DNA from 4 places in the Massilia sp. PAMC28688 genome. Region 4 is predicted to be linked to each of the others. Evidence: predicted binding sites of a transcription regulator. Region 4 holds the regulator's gene; each other region holds the start of a gene.
What was found. Region 4 encodes sigma-54, which starts transcription at its own class of promoters, with help from an activator protein. Its sites were predicted from a motif close to TGGCANGNAANCTGCTTT; they were not measured.

Region 1: a site for sigma-54 is predicted at 2,555-2,572, ahead of KY495_RS16720 (PEP-CTERM sorting domain-containing protein). Genes of this name have one in related genera too.
Region 2: a site for sigma-54 is predicted at 3,141-3,158, ahead of KY495_RS19320 (PEP-CTERM sorting domain-containing protein). Genes of this name have one in related genera too.
Region 3: a site for sigma-54 is predicted at 3,268-3,285, ahead of KY495_RS08890 (PEP-CTERM sorting domain-containing protein). Genes of this name have one in related genera too.

Annotation. Positions count from the first base shown of each region.
Region 1 is NZ_CP080378.1:3,715,595-3,721,212, forward strand. Features, by position in the region: gene KY495_RS16705 (GIN domain-containing protein) at 1-152, shown strand, start outside; gene KY495_RS16710 (tetratricopeptide repeat protein) at 187-798, shown strand; gene KY495_RS16715 (amidohydrolase family protein) at 795-1,787, shown strand; gene KY495_RS16720 (PEP-CTERM sorting domain-containing protein) at 1,894-2,520, opposite strand; gene KY495_RS16725 (NAD(P)H-quinone oxidoreductase) at 2,726-3,715, shown strand; gene tpiA (triose-phosphate isomerase) at 3,767-4,525, shown strand; gene secG (preprotein translocase subunit SecG) at 4,584-5,012, shown strand; tRNA gene KY495_RS16740 (tRNA-Leu) at 5,163-5,247, shown strand; gene KY495_RS16745 (NADH-quinone oxidoreductase subunit A) at 5,425-5,618, shown strand, end outside.
Region 2 is NZ_CP080378.1:4,330,042-4,335,659, reverse strand. Features, by position in the region: gene KY495_RS19330 (tetratricopeptide repeat protein) at 1-556, opposite strand, end outside; gene KY495_RS19325 (hypothetical protein) at 1,013-2,056, shown strand; gene KY495_RS19320 (PEP-CTERM sorting domain-containing protein) at 2,110-3,030, opposite strand; gene KY495_RS19315 (hypothetical protein) at 3,289-3,621, opposite strand; gene KY495_RS19310 (hypothetical protein) at 3,618-4,256, opposite strand; gene KY495_RS19305 (MlaD family protein) at 4,253-5,194, opposite strand; gene KY495_RS24325 (ABC transporter permease) at 5,205-5,618, opposite strand, start outside.
Region 3 is NZ_CP080378.1:1,972,449-1,978,066, forward strand. Features, by position in the region: gene KY495_RS08880 (hypothetical protein) at 1-85, shown strand, start outside; gene KY495_RS08885 (TonB-dependent siderophore receptor) at 176-2,668, opposite strand; gene KY495_RS08890 (PEP-CTERM sorting domain-containing protein) at 3,330-3,998, shown strand; gene KY495_RS08895 (hypothetical protein) at 4,233-4,547, shown strand; gene KY495_RS08900 (hypothetical protein) at 4,775-5,380, shown strand.
Region 4 is NZ_CP080378.1:1,359,619-1,365,236, reverse strand. Features, by position in the region: gene lptC (LPS export ABC transporter periplasmic protein LptC) at 1-267, shown strand, start outside; gene lptA (lipopolysaccharide transport periplasmic protein LptA) at 304-909, shown strand; gene lptB (LPS export ABC transporter ATP-binding protein) at 912-1,667, shown strand; gene KY495_RS06055 (RNA polymerase factor sigma-54) at 1,671-3,143, shown strand; gene hpf (ribosome hibernation-promoting factor, HPF/YfiA family) at 3,235-3,588, shown strand; gene KY495_RS06045 (enoyl-CoA hydratase/isomerase family protein) at 3,758-4,846, shown strand; gene rapZ (RNase adapter RapZ) at 4,886-5,618, opposite strand, start outside.

The DNA of each region.
Region 1 (5,618 bases), 2.4 Mb from region 4:
AGCTCGACCTGTCGGGCCTGGGCAATGCCACGGTATGGGCGCGCCAGCACGTCCGGCTCGATCTGTCCGGCATGGGATCGGTCACGGTCCATGGCAAGCCGGTGGCCCGCAGCGTCAACGTCAATGGCCTTGGCTCGGTCAACTGGAAGTAAGGCGACCCTGGCACCCTGGCCCCGACACCGAGACATGAAAACACTATTTGTTGCGGTCACCATCGCAATCTGCCTTGCCGGCAACGCATGGGCAGGCTTCAAGGAAGGCGCCCAGGCGTACAACGCCAGGCAGTACGCGCGCGCGCTCAAGGAAATCACCCCGCTGGCCAAATCCGGCCACGCCGACGCCCAGCATCTGCTGGGCCTGATGTACTACATGGGGCGCGGCGTGGCGCGCGACTACCGCCAGGCCCTGCACTGGCACCGCAAGGCGGCCGAGCAGGGCAAGGCCGACGCCCAGTATGTGGTGGGCGCCATGTATTACACGGGCAATGCGGTCGCGGCCGATCAGCGCCAGGCCGTGGCCTGGTTTCGGCGCGCCGCCGAAAAAGGCCATGCCGGGGCCCAGCACGCACTGGCCCTGATGTACCGCTATCACGCGGCCGGGCTGCCCCAGGACAAAGTGCTCGCCTACATGCTGTGGAGCCTGGCCGCCGCCGGCGGCAACACCAGTGCGCTCGAGCAGCGCGCCGAGATCGCCAAGCGCATGACTCCCGAACAAATCGAAGAGGCGCTCGGCATGTCGCGAGCGTGGCGCCCCGGCACCCCCTTACCCACCCGATCACGTACCGGAGAAAATGCATGAGGCGTTGTTTGACACAGTGGACCATCCTGGCGGCGCTGGCAGCGAGCATGGCGCCGGTCCTGGCGCAGGCGGCGAACGCGCCGGCGCCGCTGGCCGACCATCACCAGCACCTGTTTAGCCCGGCAATTGTGGCCGTGGTGGGCCTGCCGCCGGGCAGTCCCAGTTATCTGGGTGCGGCCGATATTGTGGGCTTGCTCGACCAGGCCGGGACGCGGCGCGCAGCCGTGCTGTCGGTGGCTTACATGTATGGCAGCCCCAAGCGCAAGATCGAGAACGAGTACGACAAGGTCAAGGCCGAGAACGATTGGACGCTGTCAGAAACCGAGAAGTTCCCCGGGCGCCTGAAGGCCATGTGCGGCGTTAATCCGCTCAAGGACTACGCCCTGGCCGAATTGGCGCGCTGCGCCGGCGAGGCGCGCTTTGGCCGCGCCATCAAGCTCCACTTTGGCAATTCGGACGTGGAAGTGGACAAGCCGGAACACATGGCCAAGCTCAAGCAGTTCTTCAGCGCCGCCAACGGGCACGGCATGGGTTTGATTGTCCACATGCGCGCGTCGATTTCACTCAAGCGGCCGTACGGCGCGGACCAGGCCAGGGTGTTTTTGGAGCAGCTCATGCCGCTGGTGCCGGACGTGCCGGTGCAGCTGGCCCACATGGCAGGCACCGGCCCCGGCTACGATGACCCGCCATCGGACGCGGCCATGGCCGTCATGGCCGATGCTGCCGCGGCGCGCGATCCGCGCACCCGCAATCTGTGGTTCGATGTGGCGTCGGTGGCTGACGCCGAGATTGCGCCGGCCCATGCGGCCAAGCTGGTCGAACGCATCCGCCGTGCCGGGGTGGGGCGCATCCTGTACGGCACCGACGCGGCCGTGGGCACCAACCTGCGCCCGCGCCAGTCGTGGGAAGCGTTCAGCAAGCTGCCGCTGACGCCAGCCGAGCTGCGCACCATTGCCACCAACGTCGCGCCCTACCTGCGCCAGGATTGAGGCGGCAATGCCGGGTTCCGCCGCCACCTTGGGGCAAAGGAAGGCGACCGGCAGGCACCAAAAAAAAGCCGCTCAATGAGCGGCTTTGTGCATGCTGCCAGAACTATCAGGCGGCGCGCTTGCGGCGGCGTGCCATGGCCAGGCCAAGGCCGCCAACGGCCAGCAGGCCCAGGCTTGCAGGTTCCGGTACTTCACCGATCTGGCCGGCGATTTCATACTGGAAGTTGCCCATCCAGGTGGTATCGGTGCCGGTCCATGCGCTGCACGAGCCGGTCAGGCTGGTGCTCGAGCAGTAGGTGTAGCCTTGCCAGGTCAGGCCAGGGGCGCTGGTGACCGGGGACGTGTAGGTGTAGGCGTCCGAGCCGCTCACTGCCACCAGGCGGTAGCTGGTATTGGCCGACAGGGTCACTGGTGCCACCGAGGCGTAGCGATAGAAGCCGTTCAGGGTGTCGCCGCTCTGGACGCTGGTCGATGCCAGCAGGGTGTTGCTGCCTTCGAGATACAGGCCAACCTGGATGCCACCGGCGGTCACAAAACCATCACCGCCTGCATCGTAGGCGCCCAGGGACAGCACGCTGATGTCTTCCGCGCCCACGGTGAAGCGCTCGCCGAAGGCCCAGCTGCCATTGGTGTAGGCATTGACGTTGCTGACTTCAAAAGCGGTGACGGGTGCTGCGTGCGAGGATGCGGCTGCGCTTGCGCACAGGGCCGCTGCAATAATGTACTTTTTCATGGAAACCCCTTGATTGTTATGGTGTACATACGGGATAGCAATTAGCATGCCACAAAGAAAAACTTTTTAAAAATCAATTACTTGAAAATTCATAATAACAATTGCCTATATAGAATGTAAGGTTTCCCGACATCCAGCTTGACGCGCGCGGAAAACACGCGCGCCGCGCCATCGCCGTACAATCATGGTTTTGACGTGAGCAACCATGCGTGCGATTGAAATCAAGCAATCAGGCGGTCCGGAAGTCTTGCAGCTGTGTGAGCGTCCCCTCCCGCAGCTGGCAAGCGGCGAAGTCCTGATCAGGGTGCATGCGGCCGGCGTCAACCGTCCGGATGTGCTGCAGCGCCTGGGGCACTACCCGGTGCCGGCCGGCGCCTCGGACCTGCCGGGCCTGGAGGTGGCAGGCGAGATAGTCGACGGCGACCTGTCCAGGAGCCCGTTCAAAAAGGGTGACCTGGTGTGCGCACTGGTGCAGGGCGGTGGCTACGCCGAATATTGCGCGGCGCCCCTGCAGCAATGCTTGCCGGTACCGGCCGGCCTGTCCGCCCTGGAAGCGGCCTCGCTGCCGGAAACCTTCTTTACGGTCTGGAGCAATGTCTTCGACCGCGCCCACCTGTCCGGCGCCGACACCCTGCTGGTGCAAGGCGGCACGTCCGGCATCGGCGTGACGGCCATCCAGATGGCAGCTGCCCTCGGTCACCGCGTATTTGCCACCGCCGGCAGTGACGAGAAAGCGCGCGCCTGCGAAGCGCTGGGCGCCGAGCGCGGCATCAACTACCGCACGGAAGATTTCGTCACCGTGGTCAAGGAGCTGACCGGGGGCAAGGGCGCCGATGTCATTCTCGACATGGTGGCCGGCGACTACATCGCACGCGAAATCAATTGCCTGGCCGACGATGGCCGCATTGCCCTCATTGCCCTGTTGGGCGGCGCCAAGGCCACCCTGGACCTGGGCCAGGTGCTGCGCCGGCGCCTGTCGATCAGCGGCTCCACCCTGCGTCCGCGCCCCGTCGCCTTCAAGGCAGCCATTGCCTGGCGCCTGCAGGAAAAAGTCTGGCCCTTGATCGAAGCCGGCCAGATCCGTCCCGTCATTTTCCGCACCTTTGGGCTGGAGCAGGCGGCCCAGGCGCACGCGCTGATGGAAACGTCGACCCATATCGGCAAGATCATGCTCCAGGTTTTGCCTATTGTTTGACCAGCCCTCGCGCGGGAGTTAAAATAGCGGGTTAATTAAATTTGGATTGGTATGCGCCGCAAACTCGTCGTAGGTAACTGGAAAATGAATGGCAGCCTTGCAACGAATGCAAGCCTGCTCGCTGGCATTGCCGAAGGCCTCGGTGAGAACAGTGCTTACTGCGCCGTGTGCGCACCGGCGCCTTACCTGGCGCAGTGCCAGGCGCTGCTTTCGGGCAGCGAAATCGGCTGGGGCGCGCAGGATGTGTCGGCGCACGCTGCCGGTGCCTATACCGGCGAAGTGTCGGCATCGATGCTGGCCGACGTTGGCTGCGGTTACGTCATTGTGGGTCACTCCGAGCGGCGCGCCTATCATGGCGAAAGCAGCGAACTGGTGGCCAACAAGACGGTCGCCGCGCTCGAAGCGGGCCTGACCCCGATCGTCTGCGTGGGCGAAACACTGGCCGAGCGCGAAGCAGGGCAGACCAGCGCCGTGGTGGCGGGCCAGCTGCAGGCCGTGCTGGACGCCATTGGCGAGCGCATGAGCGATATCGTCATTGCCTACGAGCCCGTGTGGGCCATCGGCACCGGCAAGACTGCCACGCCCGCGATGGCGCAGGAAGTGCACCAGCAGCTGCGCGCGCAGTTGGCCGGTCAGAACAAGGAAGCGGCCGAGGCCGTGCAGATCCTGTACGGCGGCAGCATGAAGCCGGACAATGCGGCCGAACTGATGGCGCAGCCCGACATTGACGGTGGCCTGATCGGCGGCGCGGCGCTCAAGGCGTCCGACTTCCTGGCGATCATCGCGGCCGGCAGCGCGCCGGATCAGTAAGCGCAATGGTCATTCGACAAGTAATTAGAAACGCAGTTAACCCTGGAATGGAATTGAAATGAACTCGTTGCAAAATCTGGTTGTTCTTGTGCAGGTTATCTCCGCCCTGGCGATCATCATCCTGGTGTTGCTCCAGCACGGCAAGGGTGCGGACATGGGCGCTGCCTTCGGTTCGGGCGCCTCGGGCAGCCTGTTTGGCGCCAGCGGCTCGTCGAACTTCATGTCCAAGCTGACCGGCGCGTCGGCAGCCGTGTTTTTCGTCTCGACCCTGATCCTGGCCAACTTTGCCAGTGAGCGCGACACCGGCGTGGATGGCGGCATCATGGAGCGCGCGGCCCAGCCAGCACCGGTTACCGGTCCGGCTGCCATTCCCCAGGCCGCTCCCGTAGCACCGGCGCCGGCCGCAGCGGTGCCCCCGGCGCCGGCGGCCACGGTTGCCCCGGCCACCACCGACGTGCCGGCTGTTGCACCGGCCCCGGCCAAGTAAGCTGCCCGGCATTTAGGCAAGCAATACAGCAGTAGCGCCGCGCATGCGGCCAGCGGTAAAAAGAATCAAAGTTTTTAAGTTTTATCCTTGTTATATCGCAAGTTCGCATTGAATACAGCACTGTAACAATGTACAATAGCGGACTTCAATGCCGACGTGGTGAAATTGGTAGACACGCTATCTTGAGGGGGTAGTGGCGCAAGCTGTGCGAGTTCGAGTCTCGCCGTCGGCACCAAGAATGCAAGAAGAAGCCAGCAAGGAGACTGAGTGGTAACTCATGATCTGAGCTGGCTTTTTCACGAGATCAGTCGCTGCGGTCACGGTGCCAGGCTCGATGCCCGGATCGCGCAACCAGGCCCTGCGCAGTCGCTGCGCAGCGTTTATCAACCGATCATTCAATATGGGCTCATCCGTGATCCTCGAAAATTACTTCCCCGTTTTAATGTTTATCCTGGTGGGCATCGGTGTCGGCGTGGTGCCGCAGGTGCTGGGCTATCTGCTGGGCCAGAACAAGCCGGATGCGGCCAAGCTGTCGCCTTACGAGTGCGGTTTCGAAGCCTTCGAAGACGCCCGCATGAAATTCGATGTCCGCTACTATCTGGTAGC
Region 2 (5,618 bases), 2.5 Mb from region 4:
CGGTCGCATGGAGATAACCAAGGCGCTCCATCGTCACGGCGTTGCCGCCTTCGGCTGCCTTGCGGTACAGGTTTGCCGATCGCGCAAGATCCTTCTCAACACCGCGGCCGGTGCGCAACATGGACGCCAGGTTGACTGCCGCGTCCATATTGCCCGCGGCTGCCGCCTTTTCGTACCACGCAGCGGCAGCCTTGGGGTCACGGGCCGTGCCCATGCCGTTGGCCAGCATCACGCCCAGGTTATATTGCGCTGCCGCCAGTCCCTGCTCAGCGGCCGCGGTCAGCAATGACAAGGCTGATTTATGGTCGACTGGGCCAATTTCGCCATTGATGTGCAGCAGTGCCAGGTTGTACTGTGCCTTGCTATGCCCCCGGCTGGCGGCTTTCTGGTACCACTGGGCCGCTGCCATCTTGTTGAGTGCAACGCCAATGCCTTTGTCGTGATAAACGGCGAGGTCGAATTGCGCCTGCGGATCGTCCTGGAGCGCCAGTAAGCGTGTCCTTTCCAGCGGTACCTCTACCGTGGAAGCCTGTGCGGAAATGGTGGCGGCTGCCATCACGCTCGCCAGTAAAGCCAGTCGGAAATTTCGATAAGCCATGAACGTCCCTTGTACATTGTTTGACGTTATGATTTATTGTACTGCGACAATTGATCGGTGAAGCCCCTCGCTGCTGCATTCACAACACTTTTTTTAAGGCAACGGTTTTCATATAGCCGTAAGAAATTAATCCTGCAGCACGTTCGTGCGCTTCGAATAAATCGGTCGTCACATCCAGGCATTTTCCTGACGGGGCAGGCTGCAAAGGCGCGTCACGACATGCACGCGCCGACGTCGACAAACGCCCATCAGAGTTAAGGCTTAGTCAAGCTTGCATTGCGAATAAGAAACGGTTTGCACTGAGCCACTCGCGCGGCCGGTTTCTTCCAGAGAGACCCTTTGAAAACCACAGCGACCAATGTGCAATGCTTGCACTTTGCGTTTTCCCCATGGGTTTTTTGTGGAGAGTGAAACATGCTGACAAGCACGGGGTTCTTCAGCAAGGATAATCAGCGCGGCGACATGCCCGACTCCTGGGCCGGCAAAAAGACATCGGGCGATGCGGTCATGCTGTGCCAGATCTACGCCGTCGATCATGCCACTGGCCAACTCGCGGCCAGGACCCTGCCAGGCCAGAAAATGGCGACTGTGACGGACGGGATCGAGATGGTGCAGCTTAACGTCGACCCCGGCGACGGCCAGGAGCAGGCCAAGGACAATATGCGCCAATACCTGTATTTGATGGGCAAATACGGCGGCAAGCAGCAGATGTTGAAGGCTTCGTACGAAGCAACGCACGGCCCCTCGCCTGCCGTGGGCGTGAAAAACGTCTATGTTTACCGTCCTCGCAAGCCCATGCCCTGGAAAACCGTGTACCCGGTCAATGCAACGGACGGCCGTACCACAAAGTCCTTCGACAATTTCGCGCTGCACCATAACATCTCGTTCGAGCAGCTCAAGGTTTTCTGGAACTTTGCCGTAGCGCTTGCGAAAAAGACGTCTGACCGCAAGCCCATTGTCGAGATGATGATGAACTTGTACGGCATTGAGCGCTCCCGCGCGACCAACCTTGCCATTAACTTTGTCACTGACGTACGTGTTGACAATGACGCGATTGTCACCCTGTTCAACCGGGTCACCTGGCGCGGCTGGAATCTGGTCGAAGGACCGGCATCGGACCTGCGCCACGACGATCCCGGCACCCGGTTCGATGACTTCGACATCAGTGCGATGCCAGAATCGCGGCAAGCGCGCATCAAAGCCGTGAAAACGCTGAATGCCACTGTGGAAGCCATCACCACAGCCATGCGCGGAGGCGGCATGATGATCAACGAAACGGAAATCGATATGTCGAAAGCGTCTTTCGGGGAGTCCTACCGGGCGCTGGCCGAATCTGCCCGCACGGCGATGAGCGCCATCCGCCAGTACCAAGACGAGGACTTCATCGCCTTCAACCCACTCATGTGGATTTACAAGCCACGCGGGCGCGAGTGGCGATTCGAGTTACGCCGGCCCTGAAGCGGGCGCGACCGAGCGCATGAGCAGCACGGCCGCGATATGACTTTTATAGGTCAGGCGGCGGCTTTTCTCCACGTCTGGCGCCGCATGCCGGCGAGAATGCCCAGCGCCAGAAGCGCGGCAGGCAAGCTGGCCGGCTCCGGCACTGCTACCACGGCGCCTGGCACAGCGAAGCTGCGCAGGAGCGTCGCATCGTTGAACAGCATATTGAGCGAGTGGCTCGAATCGACGGTGGCGCCACAGCACACACTCGCGTCCAGGAAGGCGCCGACAAAGAAACTCTGCCCTGGCGTCAGCAGATAGTTGACGGTCGTCGAGACCATCCCGGTGTCGTACAAGGTCTCTGAACCCCTGGCGAAGACTGCCGGCATGTTCAGACAGCGGCCACGGACCGGTCCGGCGAACAGGATGGGACACAGTTCTTCCCCTGCCAGACCGTTGTCCGAATATCCGAAAGAATATCCGCTCGTGTCGAAAATGCTGACCTGGAAGGTCGAATGATTACCCTGGCGGTCCACGTTGGGCCGGGAAAAGACGGAATCGAGCGTCGCTGTCAACGTCAGCAGAAACGGCGTGTCGCCAGTATAGGTATAGCCCTGAACGCCCCATACATTGGCGTCGGCCCAGGAACTGCCGCCATAGTTCGTGTTCGACGGGCCGGTGGCCGCCGGATTGCTGTAGGCGTAGGCGTGCAATGAAGGCAGATAAGACGTTGTGCTGATTTCAGCGCTGGCCCATGCGCTGCCGCGCGCGTCGCTCGATTGCGACAAGACGCCCGTCGGCCGGTGCACGGTCGTGCCATTGTAATCATCGTTTGACACGAGATTGCAGGCCGTGCGGGCAGCGTTCCACGCACAGTCAAATACGCCGGTCTGGGCGCTGGACCCGAAGGTGGTCAGGGTTGGCGAGGCCCACGCCTGCGAAGCAACGATAAGCGATCCAGCGGCAAATATTGCGGAAATATAATTTTTCATCTCTTCTCCGAACAGTTAGTCAGCAATGTGCGCCGGAGGTGGATGTTGCCGCCGGCGCGACTGTGACAGCTTGAATGCGCCAGGCGGGCGCCTGAACGCAAAGATGGCGATTAGCAATATTCATGCCACTTCAGGAGTTTTCACAGCCCTCGTGGCGCCACGGGTCAATAGCAGGCGCGAGCACTGCACGAGTGTAAAGTTTGGCGACAACCGCGCTGCCGGCCGCGCGCCATGAAAGCGCGCACGTAAGGTCAAGGATCAGGGACGGCAAGGCACGGCGAAGTCGACATGGTAATGCTCGTCATGCCGGACCCACGGCTTGCCTTTCATAAATTTGACGTGGCGCTGGAGATACGGGCCGCGGCGGGTTGCCAGCAACTGCACCGTGAAGGCAGGGTCCAGGATCACCTGGCCGATGCCCGCGTGGACAGCGGCGATGGTACTGTACGAGGTGTAGTTGGTCCCGGCCAGGGGCAGGCGCACGCCGTGTTCCAGCCGGCCCGCAGCGGCCCGCCCGAAACACTGGCTCGGGGCCGCCAGCGCATCAGACGCCGCAAGAATCGCGCATGCCAGTGCCAGGCGCCGGATCACTTGGTCCCTGCCGCCAGATCGATGCGGCGCTGCAGCCGCGCCGCTTCTGCCGTGTCGCCCGCCGCCATGGCGCGCTGGTGCGACACGCCCAGCCACACCAGTAATGGCCGGCGCCAGCCCTGGGCCGATGCGGTTGCGGTGGCCGCAGCAATATCGGCCGGCGTGACGCGGCCCGCCCTCATTAGCACCCCGGCTGCCACCAGTTGCGACAACGGATCGGCAATCGCCGACAGCGCCCCCCTGCCCTGCACCACCGCGCGGTGCTGCTCTGGCAGCAGGGCGGCATCGAGTCCCTCCCAGCGGCCGGTGAGGTATTGCGCGTAGGCCCGTTCGGCCGCCGTGGCGTCCTGCACCAGCGCGGCGAAGCCGGGGCAATCGTCCATCTCCAGCGCCGCAGTGCGCGTGGCGCAGCGGTACAGCTCCGCGTGCGCCACCAGGTCCGGGCGGCCGGTACTGGCCATTTCGCTCCGGGCGCGCGCAAATTCGGCATCAGCCCTCGTGCTCTCGCCCTTCAGGTAGGCCTGGCTGTACGCCTTGAGCGAAGAGCCGGCGTTGGTCTTCCAGTCCGGCTGCACGGCTTTGCTGCCGCAGCCGGCAGCGAGAACCGCTGCAATCATCAAAGCGAGGTTTTTCATGGCAGCTTGAGCTCCTGTTCGCGGGCAAATGGCCACTTGCGGTTGATCTCCTCGATCAGCCGGGTGACCTTGCGCAGGCTGGCATCGACTTCCGCCCGCAATGCGCCCAGGTCCTGGGTGGCATCCTTGGCATTGCTGGCAGCCGCCTGCGCCTCCACCAGCACGGCGTCCACCTTCTTCAGGCTTGCGCTGGCATCCTTGAGCACCACGTTGAGCTGGCGTACCGCTGCCTGGGTATCATCCATGACGCCGGCCTTGCCGAACACGCGCTGGTCCGTCTTGATCAGCAGCGCGTCCACCCGGTCGAGCGTTTGCAGCATCTTGCGCGCCTCGTCGTCGCTGCCCAGCGCGCCGCCGAGCATGCCGTACTTGCCGCTGAAGCGCCCCGTCACCGCTTCGATATTGGCCAGGGTGTTGTTGATCGCTGAGCCGTCGCGCGTCATGTTGTCCAGGTTTTCGAGCAGCGTGCGCGCGCTCGCCACCAGCTTGGGAATTTCGGCGGCCGTGTCGCCGCGCAGCACGGTGCGCACCGCGCCGTCTTCCAGCGGCGGATCGGTGAGGATGCCGGAATAGGCACGGATGCGCGTTTCGCCCACCATGCTTTTCTCGACCGTGAATACGCTCGACGAGCGCAGCCACTTGGCGTCCTTCTGTGTCACGTCCACCAAAATGCGCGCCTTGCCGTCCGGCGCCAGCTCCACGCGCTGCACGCGGCCGATGGGAAAGCCGGAAAACGTGACATCCATGCCCGGAATGACGCCTTCCGAGTCTTCCGACAGCAGTATCAGGCGCTGGGTATTTTCAAACACGCCGCGCGCGTACATGATGTAGAGCAGGAAGGTCAGCACCAGCGCCCCCATGAGCACCAGCAGGATCACGGCCTTGATCTCGACATGGGCGACCGGTTCGGCGGGCGACTCGGCGTCATTTTCATTCATGATGCAGTCCTCAGATATATTTGATGGCCAGTGACGCGGCCTCGATGACGAACAGCACAAACAGCAGCCGCATGGCGCCTGGCTGCACGGTCGAGGGCGACACGATTCCCAGGCGGTAGTTTTCCAGGATGGCGGCAGTGGGGATCACGGCCACGGCCAGGCCAAAGAACACGGTCTTGAAGACAAAGCCGATGGTCACCGCGGGATCGAACACCCGCCCCACGGTGCGCGTGTATTCCAGCACACCCCAGGGCGAGCCGCCATACACGCTCACGTAGGCCAGGATCAGCACAATGACGCTGCTGACCATGGCCAGGCTCAGGACCGCAAAGGCGTTGGCGATCACCTGCGGCACCAGTTCGCGCCGCAGCCGGCGCTGCGCGCGGATGGACGACGCCTCGTTGTCGGAAGCGGTGGCCATGAC
Region 3 (5,618 bases), 610 kb from region 4:
GGAGTCGGTGGCGCTGGTGTACGGCGCTTTTGCCGTCGGCCTGTTTGCCGCCACCATGCTCATGCACCGCAAGCAGGACAAGTAAAGAAGCGATGGCGGCTGTCACCCTGGCCGCGCATGCGTCAAGGTGACACCATGATTGCCCGCATGGCCTGGCGGGCCGGCGCTACGCAGATCAGAACGTGTAGCTGGCCCTTGCGTACACGAAGCGCCCGCCACGGCCATACGGCGCGTAGTTGGGGAAGGGCGTATTGCCGGTGCCATTGATCGATACCGGTACCGATTCCGGATACTCGTCGCTGATGTTTTCCACGCCGAACGCCAGGTTGATGCGGCGGCTGAGCGCGTAACGCGACTCAATGTCCACAATCGTCTTGGGCGAAATGAGCACGTCCGGCGCCGATCCCGTGCCCGGGGAGAGCACTTCGCCATAGCGGGTGGCGCGCAGCGTGATGCCGGCGTCGCCCAGCTTCCAGTTGACGCTGGCATTGATCTTGTTGCGCGGCTGGCCGCGCTCGATCGTCAGGCGGTTGACGCGCGCAAACAGGGGCGGCGCGGGCTCAAATTGCTGCAGCACTGCCAGCTCCGGCACCTTGGTCACTTCCGTCTTGCTGAAGTTGCCTGCCAGCGTGAAATCAAACTTGCCTGCCGCCCCAGCATTCATGGGCCATGCCAGCACCACATCCACGCCTTCGTTGGTGGTATCGACACCGTTGATAAAGAAGCGCCCGCCGCCGCCGGCGTAGCCATTGGCCCGCAGAAAGGCTTGCACCGCCGGCTGGTTGAGGTTTTCGGACAGCACAATGCGGTCTTCCACATCAATCCGGTAGGCATCGACCGTCAGGTTCACGCTGCCAAAGCGCATGACCGCGCCCAGGGACAGGTTGACGGACTTTTCCGCCTCCAGCGGCTTGGCGCCCAGGAATGCGGCCACAGGATCGGTCGGGCGGAACGTGGTGATTTCAAACGGCACGCCGTTCAGGAAATTGGTGGAGGTGGTGGTGAAATATTGCTGCTGGGGCGAAGGCGCGCGAAAGCCGTTTTGCAGCGATCCGCGCAGGGCGAACGACTTGTTGAAGTCGTAGCGGCTGGCCAGCTTGCCGGCCAGGCTGTTGCCGTAGTCGGAATAATGCTCGGCGCGGATCGCGGCCGAGGCCAGCAGCTTGTCGGTGATGTTCGCTTCCACGTCCACGAACGCGCCCACGGCCGTGCGGGCGGCATCGATGGCATCCTTTTGCTGAAAGCCCGGAAACACCTGGGCGCCCGGCGCGGCGATGCCGCCGTTAGGCAGCGGGAAGTTTCCCTGGCGGTAGGAGTCCGGCTCGCCCGCATACAGCTTGTAGCCTTCGCGCCGGCCTTCCATGCCCACCGCCACGTTCAGGGGCGAGGCCAGGCCGGCCACGGCATAGGTGCGCACGCCGGTCAGGTTCAATACCAGCTGATTGTACGAATAGCCGCCGGCATCGAATTCGGTCTTGCTGGTGGGCCCGAGCGAGCGGTTGAGCGAATTTTCGATGGTGTACATCATCTTGTTGTTGCCAAAGCCGAGCGACATGTCCATGTCCCACTGCTCCAGCGTCCAGTTCACCCCGCCGGTGGCGCTGAAGTCGTCCACCACCGGCGCGATGATGGGCAAAAAGCCGTCCGGGTAGATCGAGGGAATGTTGCGCGCGTCGGCCGGGCCGCGGAACTGGCCGGCGGACTTTGCATCGCGCCGCTGGTAGCTCGACCAGCCATAGATCTTGGCGCCGTTGGCCAGGGTATTGCCGGCGTTGACGAACAGCGTGGCCTGTTTGAGTTCCGGTTCGCCATACCAGGCATTGAAGCGGTTGATGGTGGTTTCGCGCGGATCGAAACCGCCGCCGGGCGGCACCGGGTACTGGCGCCGCACATCGTAGCCGCTGCGTTCGGTGTGACGCTGGTCCTTGATTTCTGCTGCCAGCGTGATGTGGCCGGTCTCACCCCATGGCAAGCCTTTCCAGATGCTGGCCGTGCCGATCTGGCCGTCGGTGCGCTTGCGCGAATTCTGTACACCATAAGGGGCGCCGGCCGGCGGGGTGCCAACGATGAAGTCGTATTCGGTCACGCGGCCGCCGTAGCTGATGGTCGCTTCCCCGCCTTCGCGGTTGGTGCGCAGGCGCAGATTGACCACGCCCGAGATGGCATCGGAACCGTACTGGGCGGCGGCGCCGTCGCGCAGCACTTCGATGGTCTTGATGATGGCGGTCGGGATCGTGTTCAGGTCCACCGAGGCCGAGCCACGCCCGATGGTGCCGTTGGTGTTGACCAGGGACGACGTATGGCGGCGCTTGGAATTGACCAGCACCAGCGTCTGGTCCGGACCCATGCCGCGCAGGGTGGCGGGGCGGATGGTGTCGGTGCCATCGGCCAGGCCCGGGCGGGGGAAATTGAGCGAAGGCAGGGCGATCGACAGCGCCTGCGACAGTTCAGTGGTGCCGGCGTTCTTGATGGAATCGGCAGAAATGATGTCGACCGGCGAGGCGGTATCGAGCGCGGTGCGGTTGGCAACCCGGGTGCCGGTGACTACCACCGTGGCCGCTTCCGCCACGGATGCGGGCTGGACCTGCGCCTGGGCCGGCGCGTTGCTGAAGAGGGCGATGACAGCCACGGCAATGAGGGTTTGTTTGGGCGTGAAGGCGTCGTGCATGGAACTCCCGATGAAAGATTGCTAAAACGTTAAAGCAATACTGGGACGTCGCCAGCGCAATGTCAATTGTGGACACAAAGCTGTCTGCGGGATAACAACAGTCGAGGGGTATTTGTCAGGAAGAGGTAAGGCGGCGTGGAGCAGCGAGCTCTGGGTGGATGCGTCTTCCAGTAGATCACCGCGTGCAGGCGAGCAGGAGGTGTCAAGTCAATTCGCAAGAAATGCTGATGTTGCTTACTCCCCTCGTGGATCTAGCCAAAGCAAAAGGAGCATGATGCGCATGCACGAACGATCGACGAGCCCGTGGATGGCTGTGAAATTCCACGCAGAGCACTTGAGAGGGCAGGAATCACAGCCCAGTACGGGCGGACGTCACGCGTACTCGCAAAAACATTCTCTACGAATGAAACTTGGATGTTATGTGCTGTTTCGTCCCCTTACTGAAGCACGGGCGGTCTTTGAAACCGCGAACCGTTATCTCGCTAATCGTAATAGTTTCGCTATCTCGTCATTCAATAGTGTCGGGATATTTTACAGTTCGAGGCACAAATCTGGCAATTTTCGACGCAACTCAGTGTTTTCAAGCCAATAAGTAGATGTGGCTCGTTATTTGCTTGCCAGCAATGTAGCAGTCCCCGTCACCCCCTAAACCTAATTCATCATGAAAAAAATTATCGCTCTTGCCGCGTTTGCGGTATTTTCTAGCAACGCTATTGCCGGCTATACCCAATACGGATTTGGCGGCCCATTATCCGGTTATTTTATTCAGAGAGATGATGACCAGTCAATCTCCTACTTCTATGTCAATTTGCCAATCGAGGACTATCCGCGGGACACACCTTTCACAATGGTTCTTCAGCCCATCGGTGGCGAAGGTTCTACTCGCCTTACAGACGCTAGTACTTACTTCCGAAGGAACGGCCCCACGAATTTTTCAATTTTCAGTGACTTTGGAGGAGACCAATTTACTACTTTCGCTGTTTCGTTTTCGCGCGGCAAACAAGGGAATTTTTCCTACACAGCGAATTACCATAGCACTATTTACGGCTGCTATAGTGAGTGTGTTTTTAGCAGTTTCGCTGGTTCGCACGTTGGCACGGCTAGCAAAGGAACAGTTAACGCAGATCTTGCAGCCTATTTGGATCAAAGTGGCGGATATTACGATGGCGTAACTCGGATTACTCCTTCATTCCTTCCCACGAATAACGTCCCAGAGCCGGGCAGTCTCGCTTTATTAGGGTTGAGTGTAGCGGCCTTACTCGTTATGCGCCAGAAGCAACTACCGATAGGCAAAAGCCAGCGGCGAAGCAAGAACGAAACGCCCACTTGAATGACATAGCCGCGATCAAAAATCGCCAGTGGCTGCACTCAAGAAAATCGACTTGAAGCTGGAATCAACTGACAAAACGCATACCTCGGTGAACGGTCCGGATGCCCTTCCAGGATGAAGCGCCGCGAAAAACATTGTTAAAAAACTCACCCGGCGGTACGATGATTCGTTTTTTGAGGAAGTCGGAGGGAGGCCCCTCAAACGGCTTCGTATGCTAGCGTAACAGGACGTCCAATGGAATTTAATCGTATAGTCTCGTGGCTGTGTATGTTCCTCGCGGTTGCGCTATTAATAGTCTCGTCCGGCGGCAGTTCCGCGAGCGCCTGCCGCAACGCAGGTTGTGTTGGTGCCGGTCTGGGCGAAGCCATTGTGCTTATTGCAGCTGAAATCCTGCTTGTTCTGGTTGCAACTGTGTTCGCAACGCGGGCGTTTAACCGTATCGATGGAACTCCCTCCACCTTGCGAATCATCGAACTATGGATTTTCAGGTTGCCAATGATCGGTGCGATGCTCATGCTGTTGAGTATAGTGTTTACGATTGCGTCGTGAAACCACTAGTCTGTTCGCCGGAGCGCCCCTAAGGGCACTCAATCCGGTTAGCGATGCGAGCCAAGGGCAGGCAAGCGCGGCGTTGTCACGTTGCCGGCGAGGGCTCTACTTGCTGTGCGGAACGCGCCTCTAATTGTTACCAGAGCAAAGGTTGCCTCATGCTGTGCCAGAACAGCATCGCTGTGCGCCAACGCCGAGTTGCGATAGCTCGCTTCCCTGGCCAGCGCATGCTAATTATTCAATGGTTGCTGAAAAAAAAGGACGGTCTGTGGATGAACTTTTTTGTTTCGCTGCTGGCAGTCTTACTTACTTCTTCCGCGTTTGCTGCAGAACCAGCCCAAACACGGCTTATCGGTTTCTACACAAATATGGTAACCGAAGGTAAAGACGACCCGCATTTTCTTGCGGGCTACAATATTAGCCTGTACAGCAAGGGGGAACGGACGCTGGTGCACATTGGCGTGGCTAATGGAAGTACAGAACCGGTCTCGGCCGCGGTCAAGAGCGTTGCCTACGATCCCGTTACGCGTCGGCTCAAGTTTTGCGCGGTATATTCGACGGGGCTGGAACACGGCCCAGGACAAGGCGCTCCGCGCGAAGCCTTGCGCACCCTCACTTTCAGCGGTATTGTTCACCCAAACTCGATTAAGGGAACGATGGCGATCAGGGATGTTTGCTGCGCCGGGTGCCGCACCTCGTACAGTCGGGCCAAGCTAAAGCGCATCAAACATGCCGGGCGGACTGGAGAGCTAATAGAGTATCCGTTGAAGGATGGCGGGCAGAGTGGCGCCCTCCGCGGGTCCTCTTGCAAGATCGAAAGTAGCACTCTATGACTGTAACGTTCCGAGACTGACGGGCACCACCTCCAGCTACCATTTCATTGTCGGCTATTTGCCGAACTCGGCCGTTCGACTACCGAATAGCAGATTCTCGAATTGGAACACCTGGCAAGCGTCACGACAAAATTTCGCACCGTTAAAAAAATTGAGTGCAGTGAGGTGATGCGCACGCCCGGAACCGAAGACGCTCTGACTAGGACGGCTCAGGCGGGACGGCGGTGACGCCAGGCTC
Region 4 (5,618 bases):
CGCATCCGGCACCAGGACAACGAGGTGGACCTGCTGGGAAATGTCGATATCAGCCGTCCGGCATCGGCCACCACGCGCGCAATGCAGATGCAGACCGAGGCGCTGACAGTGCTGCCGGACGAAGACCGCATGAAAACGGACCAGCAGGTCAAGATGACAATGGGCAGCGCCACCATTACCGGCATGGGAATGCAGGCCAACGACGCCACGCGCCAGATCACGATGGGCCGCGGCAGGATGGTGTATCCGCCACCGGCGGCGCGCTAGCATCGGGCAAGACCAAACAAACAGACTGACAAGAACATGAAAAAAATTATCGCAATCGCCGTCATGGGGCTGGCCATGCTGTCCGCCTCGGCCGAAAAGGCAGACGCGGGCAAGACCGCCGTGATCGACTACACCGACCTGGTGGTCGATGAAGTCAACCAGACCACCATCCTGACCGGGAACGTCATTGTGACCAAGGGCACGCTGGTGCTGCGCGCCGAACGGGTGGTCATCAAGCGCACGGCCGACGACTACATGCAGATCACCATGACCAGCAACGGTGGCAAGCCTGCGACCTTCCGCCAGAAGCGCGACGGTGGCCCCAATCTGTGGGTGGAAGGGGAGGCGGCGCGCATCGAGTACGACGAGCGCAGCGCCCTGGTCAAGCTGTTTTCCGGCGCCCGCATTCGCCAGCTGGAAGGCACGCGCCTGACTGACGAAATCCAGAGCGAATACATTTCCTACGACAGTCTGCGCGAGGTATTCACGGCCCGCAATGATGCCAGCGGCGCCAGCAAGCCTGGCGGCGGCCGCGGACAATTGATCATCGCCCCGCGCCGGCCGCGCGCCGCAACGGAGACGCCTGCGCAGGCTCCGGCTCCGGCTCCGGCTCCGGCTCCGTCACAGTCGCCGGGGACCTGAGCATGGAACCGAAACGCTGCGGCAGCACGCTGATCGTTCGCGGGCTGCAGAAAAGTTATGGCAAAAAGCTGGTGGTGCGCGACGTCTCGCTGCAGGTGGAGTGCGGCGAGGTCGTGGGCCTGCTGGGCCCCAACGGCGCCGGCAAGACCACCTCGTTCTACATGATCGTGGGCCTGGTGCCGTCGGACGCGGGCAGTATCGATATCAGCGGGGTCGATATTTCGACCATGCCGATTCATCGCCGCGCCACGCTCGGCCTGTCCTATCTGCCGCAGGAGGCTTCGGTGTTCCGGCGCCTGACAGTGGAAGAAAACATCCGCGCCGTGCTCGAACTGCAAAAGGTGGATGGCAAATCGCTCTCCAAGACCGAGATCAACGAGCGCCTCGACAACCTGCTGGCCGACCTGCAGATTGAAAAGCTGCGCGAGAGCCAGGCCATGTCGCTCTCCGGCGGCGAGCGGCGGCGCGTGGAAATCGCGCGCGCGCTGGCGACCAACCCGCGCTTTGTCCTGCTCGACGAGCCGTTTGCCGGCGTCGACCCGATTGCCGTCATCGAGATCCAGCGCATCGTGCGCTTCCTGAAAGAGCGCGGCATCGGCGTCTTGATCACCGACCACAATGTGCGCGAGACGCTTGGCATCTGCGACCGCGCCTACATCATCAACCAGGGTGCGGTGCTGGCGTCGGGACGGCCAGACGACATCATCGCGGACGAATCGGTACGGCGCGTCTACCTTGGTGAACACTTCCGCATGTAAGCGATGAAACAGTCACTTCAACTACGCACCTCGCAGCACCTGGCGCTCACGCCGCAGCTGCAGCAGTCGATCCGGCTGCTGCAGCTGTCCACGCTGGAGCTGCACCAGGAACTGGAGCAGCTGCTGACCGACAATCCGCTGCTCGAACGCCTGGACGATCCGCTTGACCACTCGGTACGCCTGCTGGCCGACGGCGCCATCGGCAGCAATGCCACGCCGGGCGAAGCGGCGCCGGAGCCGGGCGCCCAGGATGCACCGGCGCCGGCCGAAGCGGAGGGTGGCGATGCGCCGGACAGCGAAGCGCCGCAGGGACCGGAAGGCGACGCCGACTGGGGCGAACAGACCCGTGCCAAGGGCTCGGACGATGAAGACTCGCGCCCGCAGCTGGAAGCGTCGTCGACCACGCTGCGCGAGCACCTGATGGAGCAGATGCGGGTAACGGTGAGCGAAGGGCGCGACCGCGCACTGGTGGAGCTGATCATCGATGCGCTCGACGACAATGGCTACCTGACCGAAACGCTGGAAGAGATCCACGAACGCCTGCCGGCCGAACTGGAGATCGACTTCGACGAAATGAAGACCGCGCTGGCGCTGCTGCAAAGCTTTGACCCGGTGGGCGTGGGGGCGCGTTCGGCCTCGGAGTGCCTGTGCCTGCAGATCAAGGCCATGCCGGGCGTACCGCTGGTCACGCGGCGCATGGCCCTGGCCATCGTCGACAAGCACCTGGCCTGGTTCGCGCAGCGCGAATTCAACAAGCTGAAAAAGGCCCTCGACTGCGATGACGAAGACCTGCGCGAGGCGCAGGCCGTGATCCGCCAGTGCAATCCGCATCCGGGCGCCGTGTTCGCGTCGGACGTGTCGGACTTCGTGGTGCCGGACGTGATCGTGCGCAAGGCCAAGGGCGGCTGGTCGGTATCGCTCAACAATGAAGTCATGCCGCGCCTGCGGGTGAACAATATGTATGCCAGCCTGCTCAAGCAGGGCAAGGGCGAAGGACAGATGAGCGCGCAGCTGCAGGAAGCGAAGTGGCTGATCAAAAACATGCGCCAGCGTTTCGACACCATCCTGCGTGTTTCGGAGGCAATTGTTGAGCGCCAGCGCAATTTCTTTTCGCACGGGGCGGTTGCCATGCGCCCACTTGTGCTGCGCGAAATTGCTGATACACTTGGTCTGCACGAGAGCACCATCTCTCGTGTCACCACGCAGAAATACATGCTGACCCCGCACGGCATGTTTGAGTTGAAGTACTTTTTCGGCAGCCACGTCGCCACCGAAGCGGGGGGAGAAGCATCCTCGACGGCGATTCGCGCGCTGATTGTGCAATTGACAGGAGCAGAAGACCCTAAAAATCCATTATCCGACAGTAAGATTGCGGACATGCTGGGGGAACAGGGTATGGTCATTGCGCGCCGGACCGTTGCCAAATACCGGGAAGCGCTCAAAATCCCGCCCGTCAGTCTCCGAAAGTGTCTGTAGATTGCAGTATTGCCTGGCAATGCCAGGTGGTAAGCCTTGTTCCTCTGCGCACGCGCATGAACTGAAAGTGACACCATCTTTAGGAGTGTGTATGAATCTCACAATTAGCGGACATCATCTCGAAGTGACACCAGCCATCCGTGAATACGTACAAGCCAAGCTCGAGCGCGTAAAGCGCCATTTCGACCAGGTGATCGATATCGCCGTGATTCTCACCGTCGACAATCTCACTGAAAAAGAAAAGCGCCAGAAGGCCGAAATCAATCTGCGCCTGTCCGGCAAAACTGTCTATGTGGAAAGCCTCTCCCACGACCTGTACGCGGCCATCGACTGCCTGGTCGACAAGCTCGACCGCCAGGTCATGAAGTACAAGGGCAAGGTCCAGGACCACAATCACCAGGCCATCAAGCACATGCCTGAAGAGCAGAGCCCGGAAGCGGTGTAACTGCACCGGGTTCCACAGCCAAAGGCGTCCGCGAGGGCGCCTTTTTGCTGTTCGCGGTCAGCATCCGGCGCCCTGGTCAGGTGCGGGCCCGGGCGGCTTGCCGGAAGCAATTGGTGGCGCTCCAGTGCGGCGGTAAAATAGCGCTCTTTTCTCTTTCCTACTGCCTGCCATGAGCACATACGTCCTGCATCGCGTTGCCGACCGAACCGGCATCATCACCCTCGACCGCCCGAAGGCCCTCAATTCGCTGTCGCTGCAGATGGTGCGCGACCTGACCGCCATCCTGGAGGCGTGGCGTGACGACGCCGGGATCGATGCGGTGGTCATCGGCAGCAGCAGTCCCAAGGCGCTGTGCGCCGGCGGCGACATCCGCTTTTTCCATGAGTGCGGTCATGCCACGCCCATGGGAGGCAGCGCGCTGCTGGAAGACTTTTTCACCGAGGAATACGCACTCAACCACCTGATCCACTTGTATCCCAAGCCTTACGTGGCCTTGATGGATGGCGTGGTCATGGGGGGCGGCATGGGCATTGCGCAGGGCGGCCCGGATTGCCGCATCCGCATCGTGACTGAAAAAACCAAGATGGCCATGCCGGAAGTGAACATCGGCCTGTTTCCCGATGTGGGGGGCAGCTACTTCCTGTCCCGTGCGCCGGGGCAGCTGGGCAACTACCTGGGGCTGACGGGGCTGACCATCGGTGCGGCCGATGCGCTGTACGTGGGACTGGCCGACCTGTTCGTGCCGCACGAGCAGATGGCAGCGCTTGGCGCGCTCATCGACGCCACGCCAGGGGCGCAGCTGCGCGAGGCGATCAGCAATTTTGCGGCGCCGTTTGCTGGACAGTCTGGCAGCAGTGAACTGGCAGCAGCGCGCGCTGACATCGACCGCCATTTCGGCGCCCCGTCGGTCGCCGCCATCATGCTGTCGCTCGAAGGCGACGACAGTGCCTTCGCGCAAAAGGCGCTGGCCGCCATGCGCCAGCGTTCACCGCTGATGATGTGCGTAACGCGCGAACTGCTGGTACGCGGTGCCGGCCTCGATGTGGCGGGCTGCCTGCGCATGGAACGCACCATGGTGCGGCACAACTTTGAACACGGCGAAGTGCTGGAAGGCGTGCGCGCGCTGGTGATTGACAAGGACAATGCGCCGAAGTGGAATCCGCCGACTTTGGAGCAGGTGAGCGAGGACATGGTGGCGCGCTTTTTCATGCCGGTGTGGCCGGACAGCGCGCATCCGCTGCGGCACTTGCAAGGCTGATCTTCAAGGGGGCGGCCCCTGCGGACTGTGGCGGGCGGACTAGCTCTGTTCGCGATGACGCAGTACCACGCGCTCGGTCGGGCTGAAGTAGGCGGCCAGCCTTTCGGCCATGTACACCGAGCGATGCTGCCCGCCGGTACACCCTACCGCCACCGTCAGATAGCTGCGGTTGTCGGTCTTAAATGACGGCAGCCACTTGGCGATAAAGGCGCGGATATCTTCCAGCAATTCGGCGGCGCTGGGCTGCGCGTCGAGGAAGGCAATCACCGGCGCGTCCATGCCGGTCAGCGGCCGCAGCGTGAGGTCGTAGTAGGGATTGGGCAGCGCACGCACGTCAAACACGAAGTCCGCGTCCAGCGGCACGCCCAGCTTGAATGCAAACGACTCGAAGAACAGCGTGATGGGCGCGCGCTCAATGGCCACCAGCTCCTTGATCCAGGCGCGCAGTTTGTTGGCCGACAGTTCGGAGGTGTCGATCACATGTCCCAGCTGCTCGATGGCGGACAGCCGTTCGCGCTCTTCCAGGATGCATTCGATCAGGGTGCGGCGCGAGGCGGGATTTTCGTCGGGCCGCAGCTGGTGCGACAGGGGATGGCTACGCCGCGTTTCGGAAAAGCGCGCTACCAGCGAATGGGTATTGGCGGTCAGGAACATGACCTTGACGTCGTGCCCATCGTCCTTAAGCATGCGGATATTGGCCGGCAGCTCGACCAGCGATTGCGCGCTGCGGGCGTCGACTGCCACCGCCAGCGACTCGGTACCGTCGGCAATG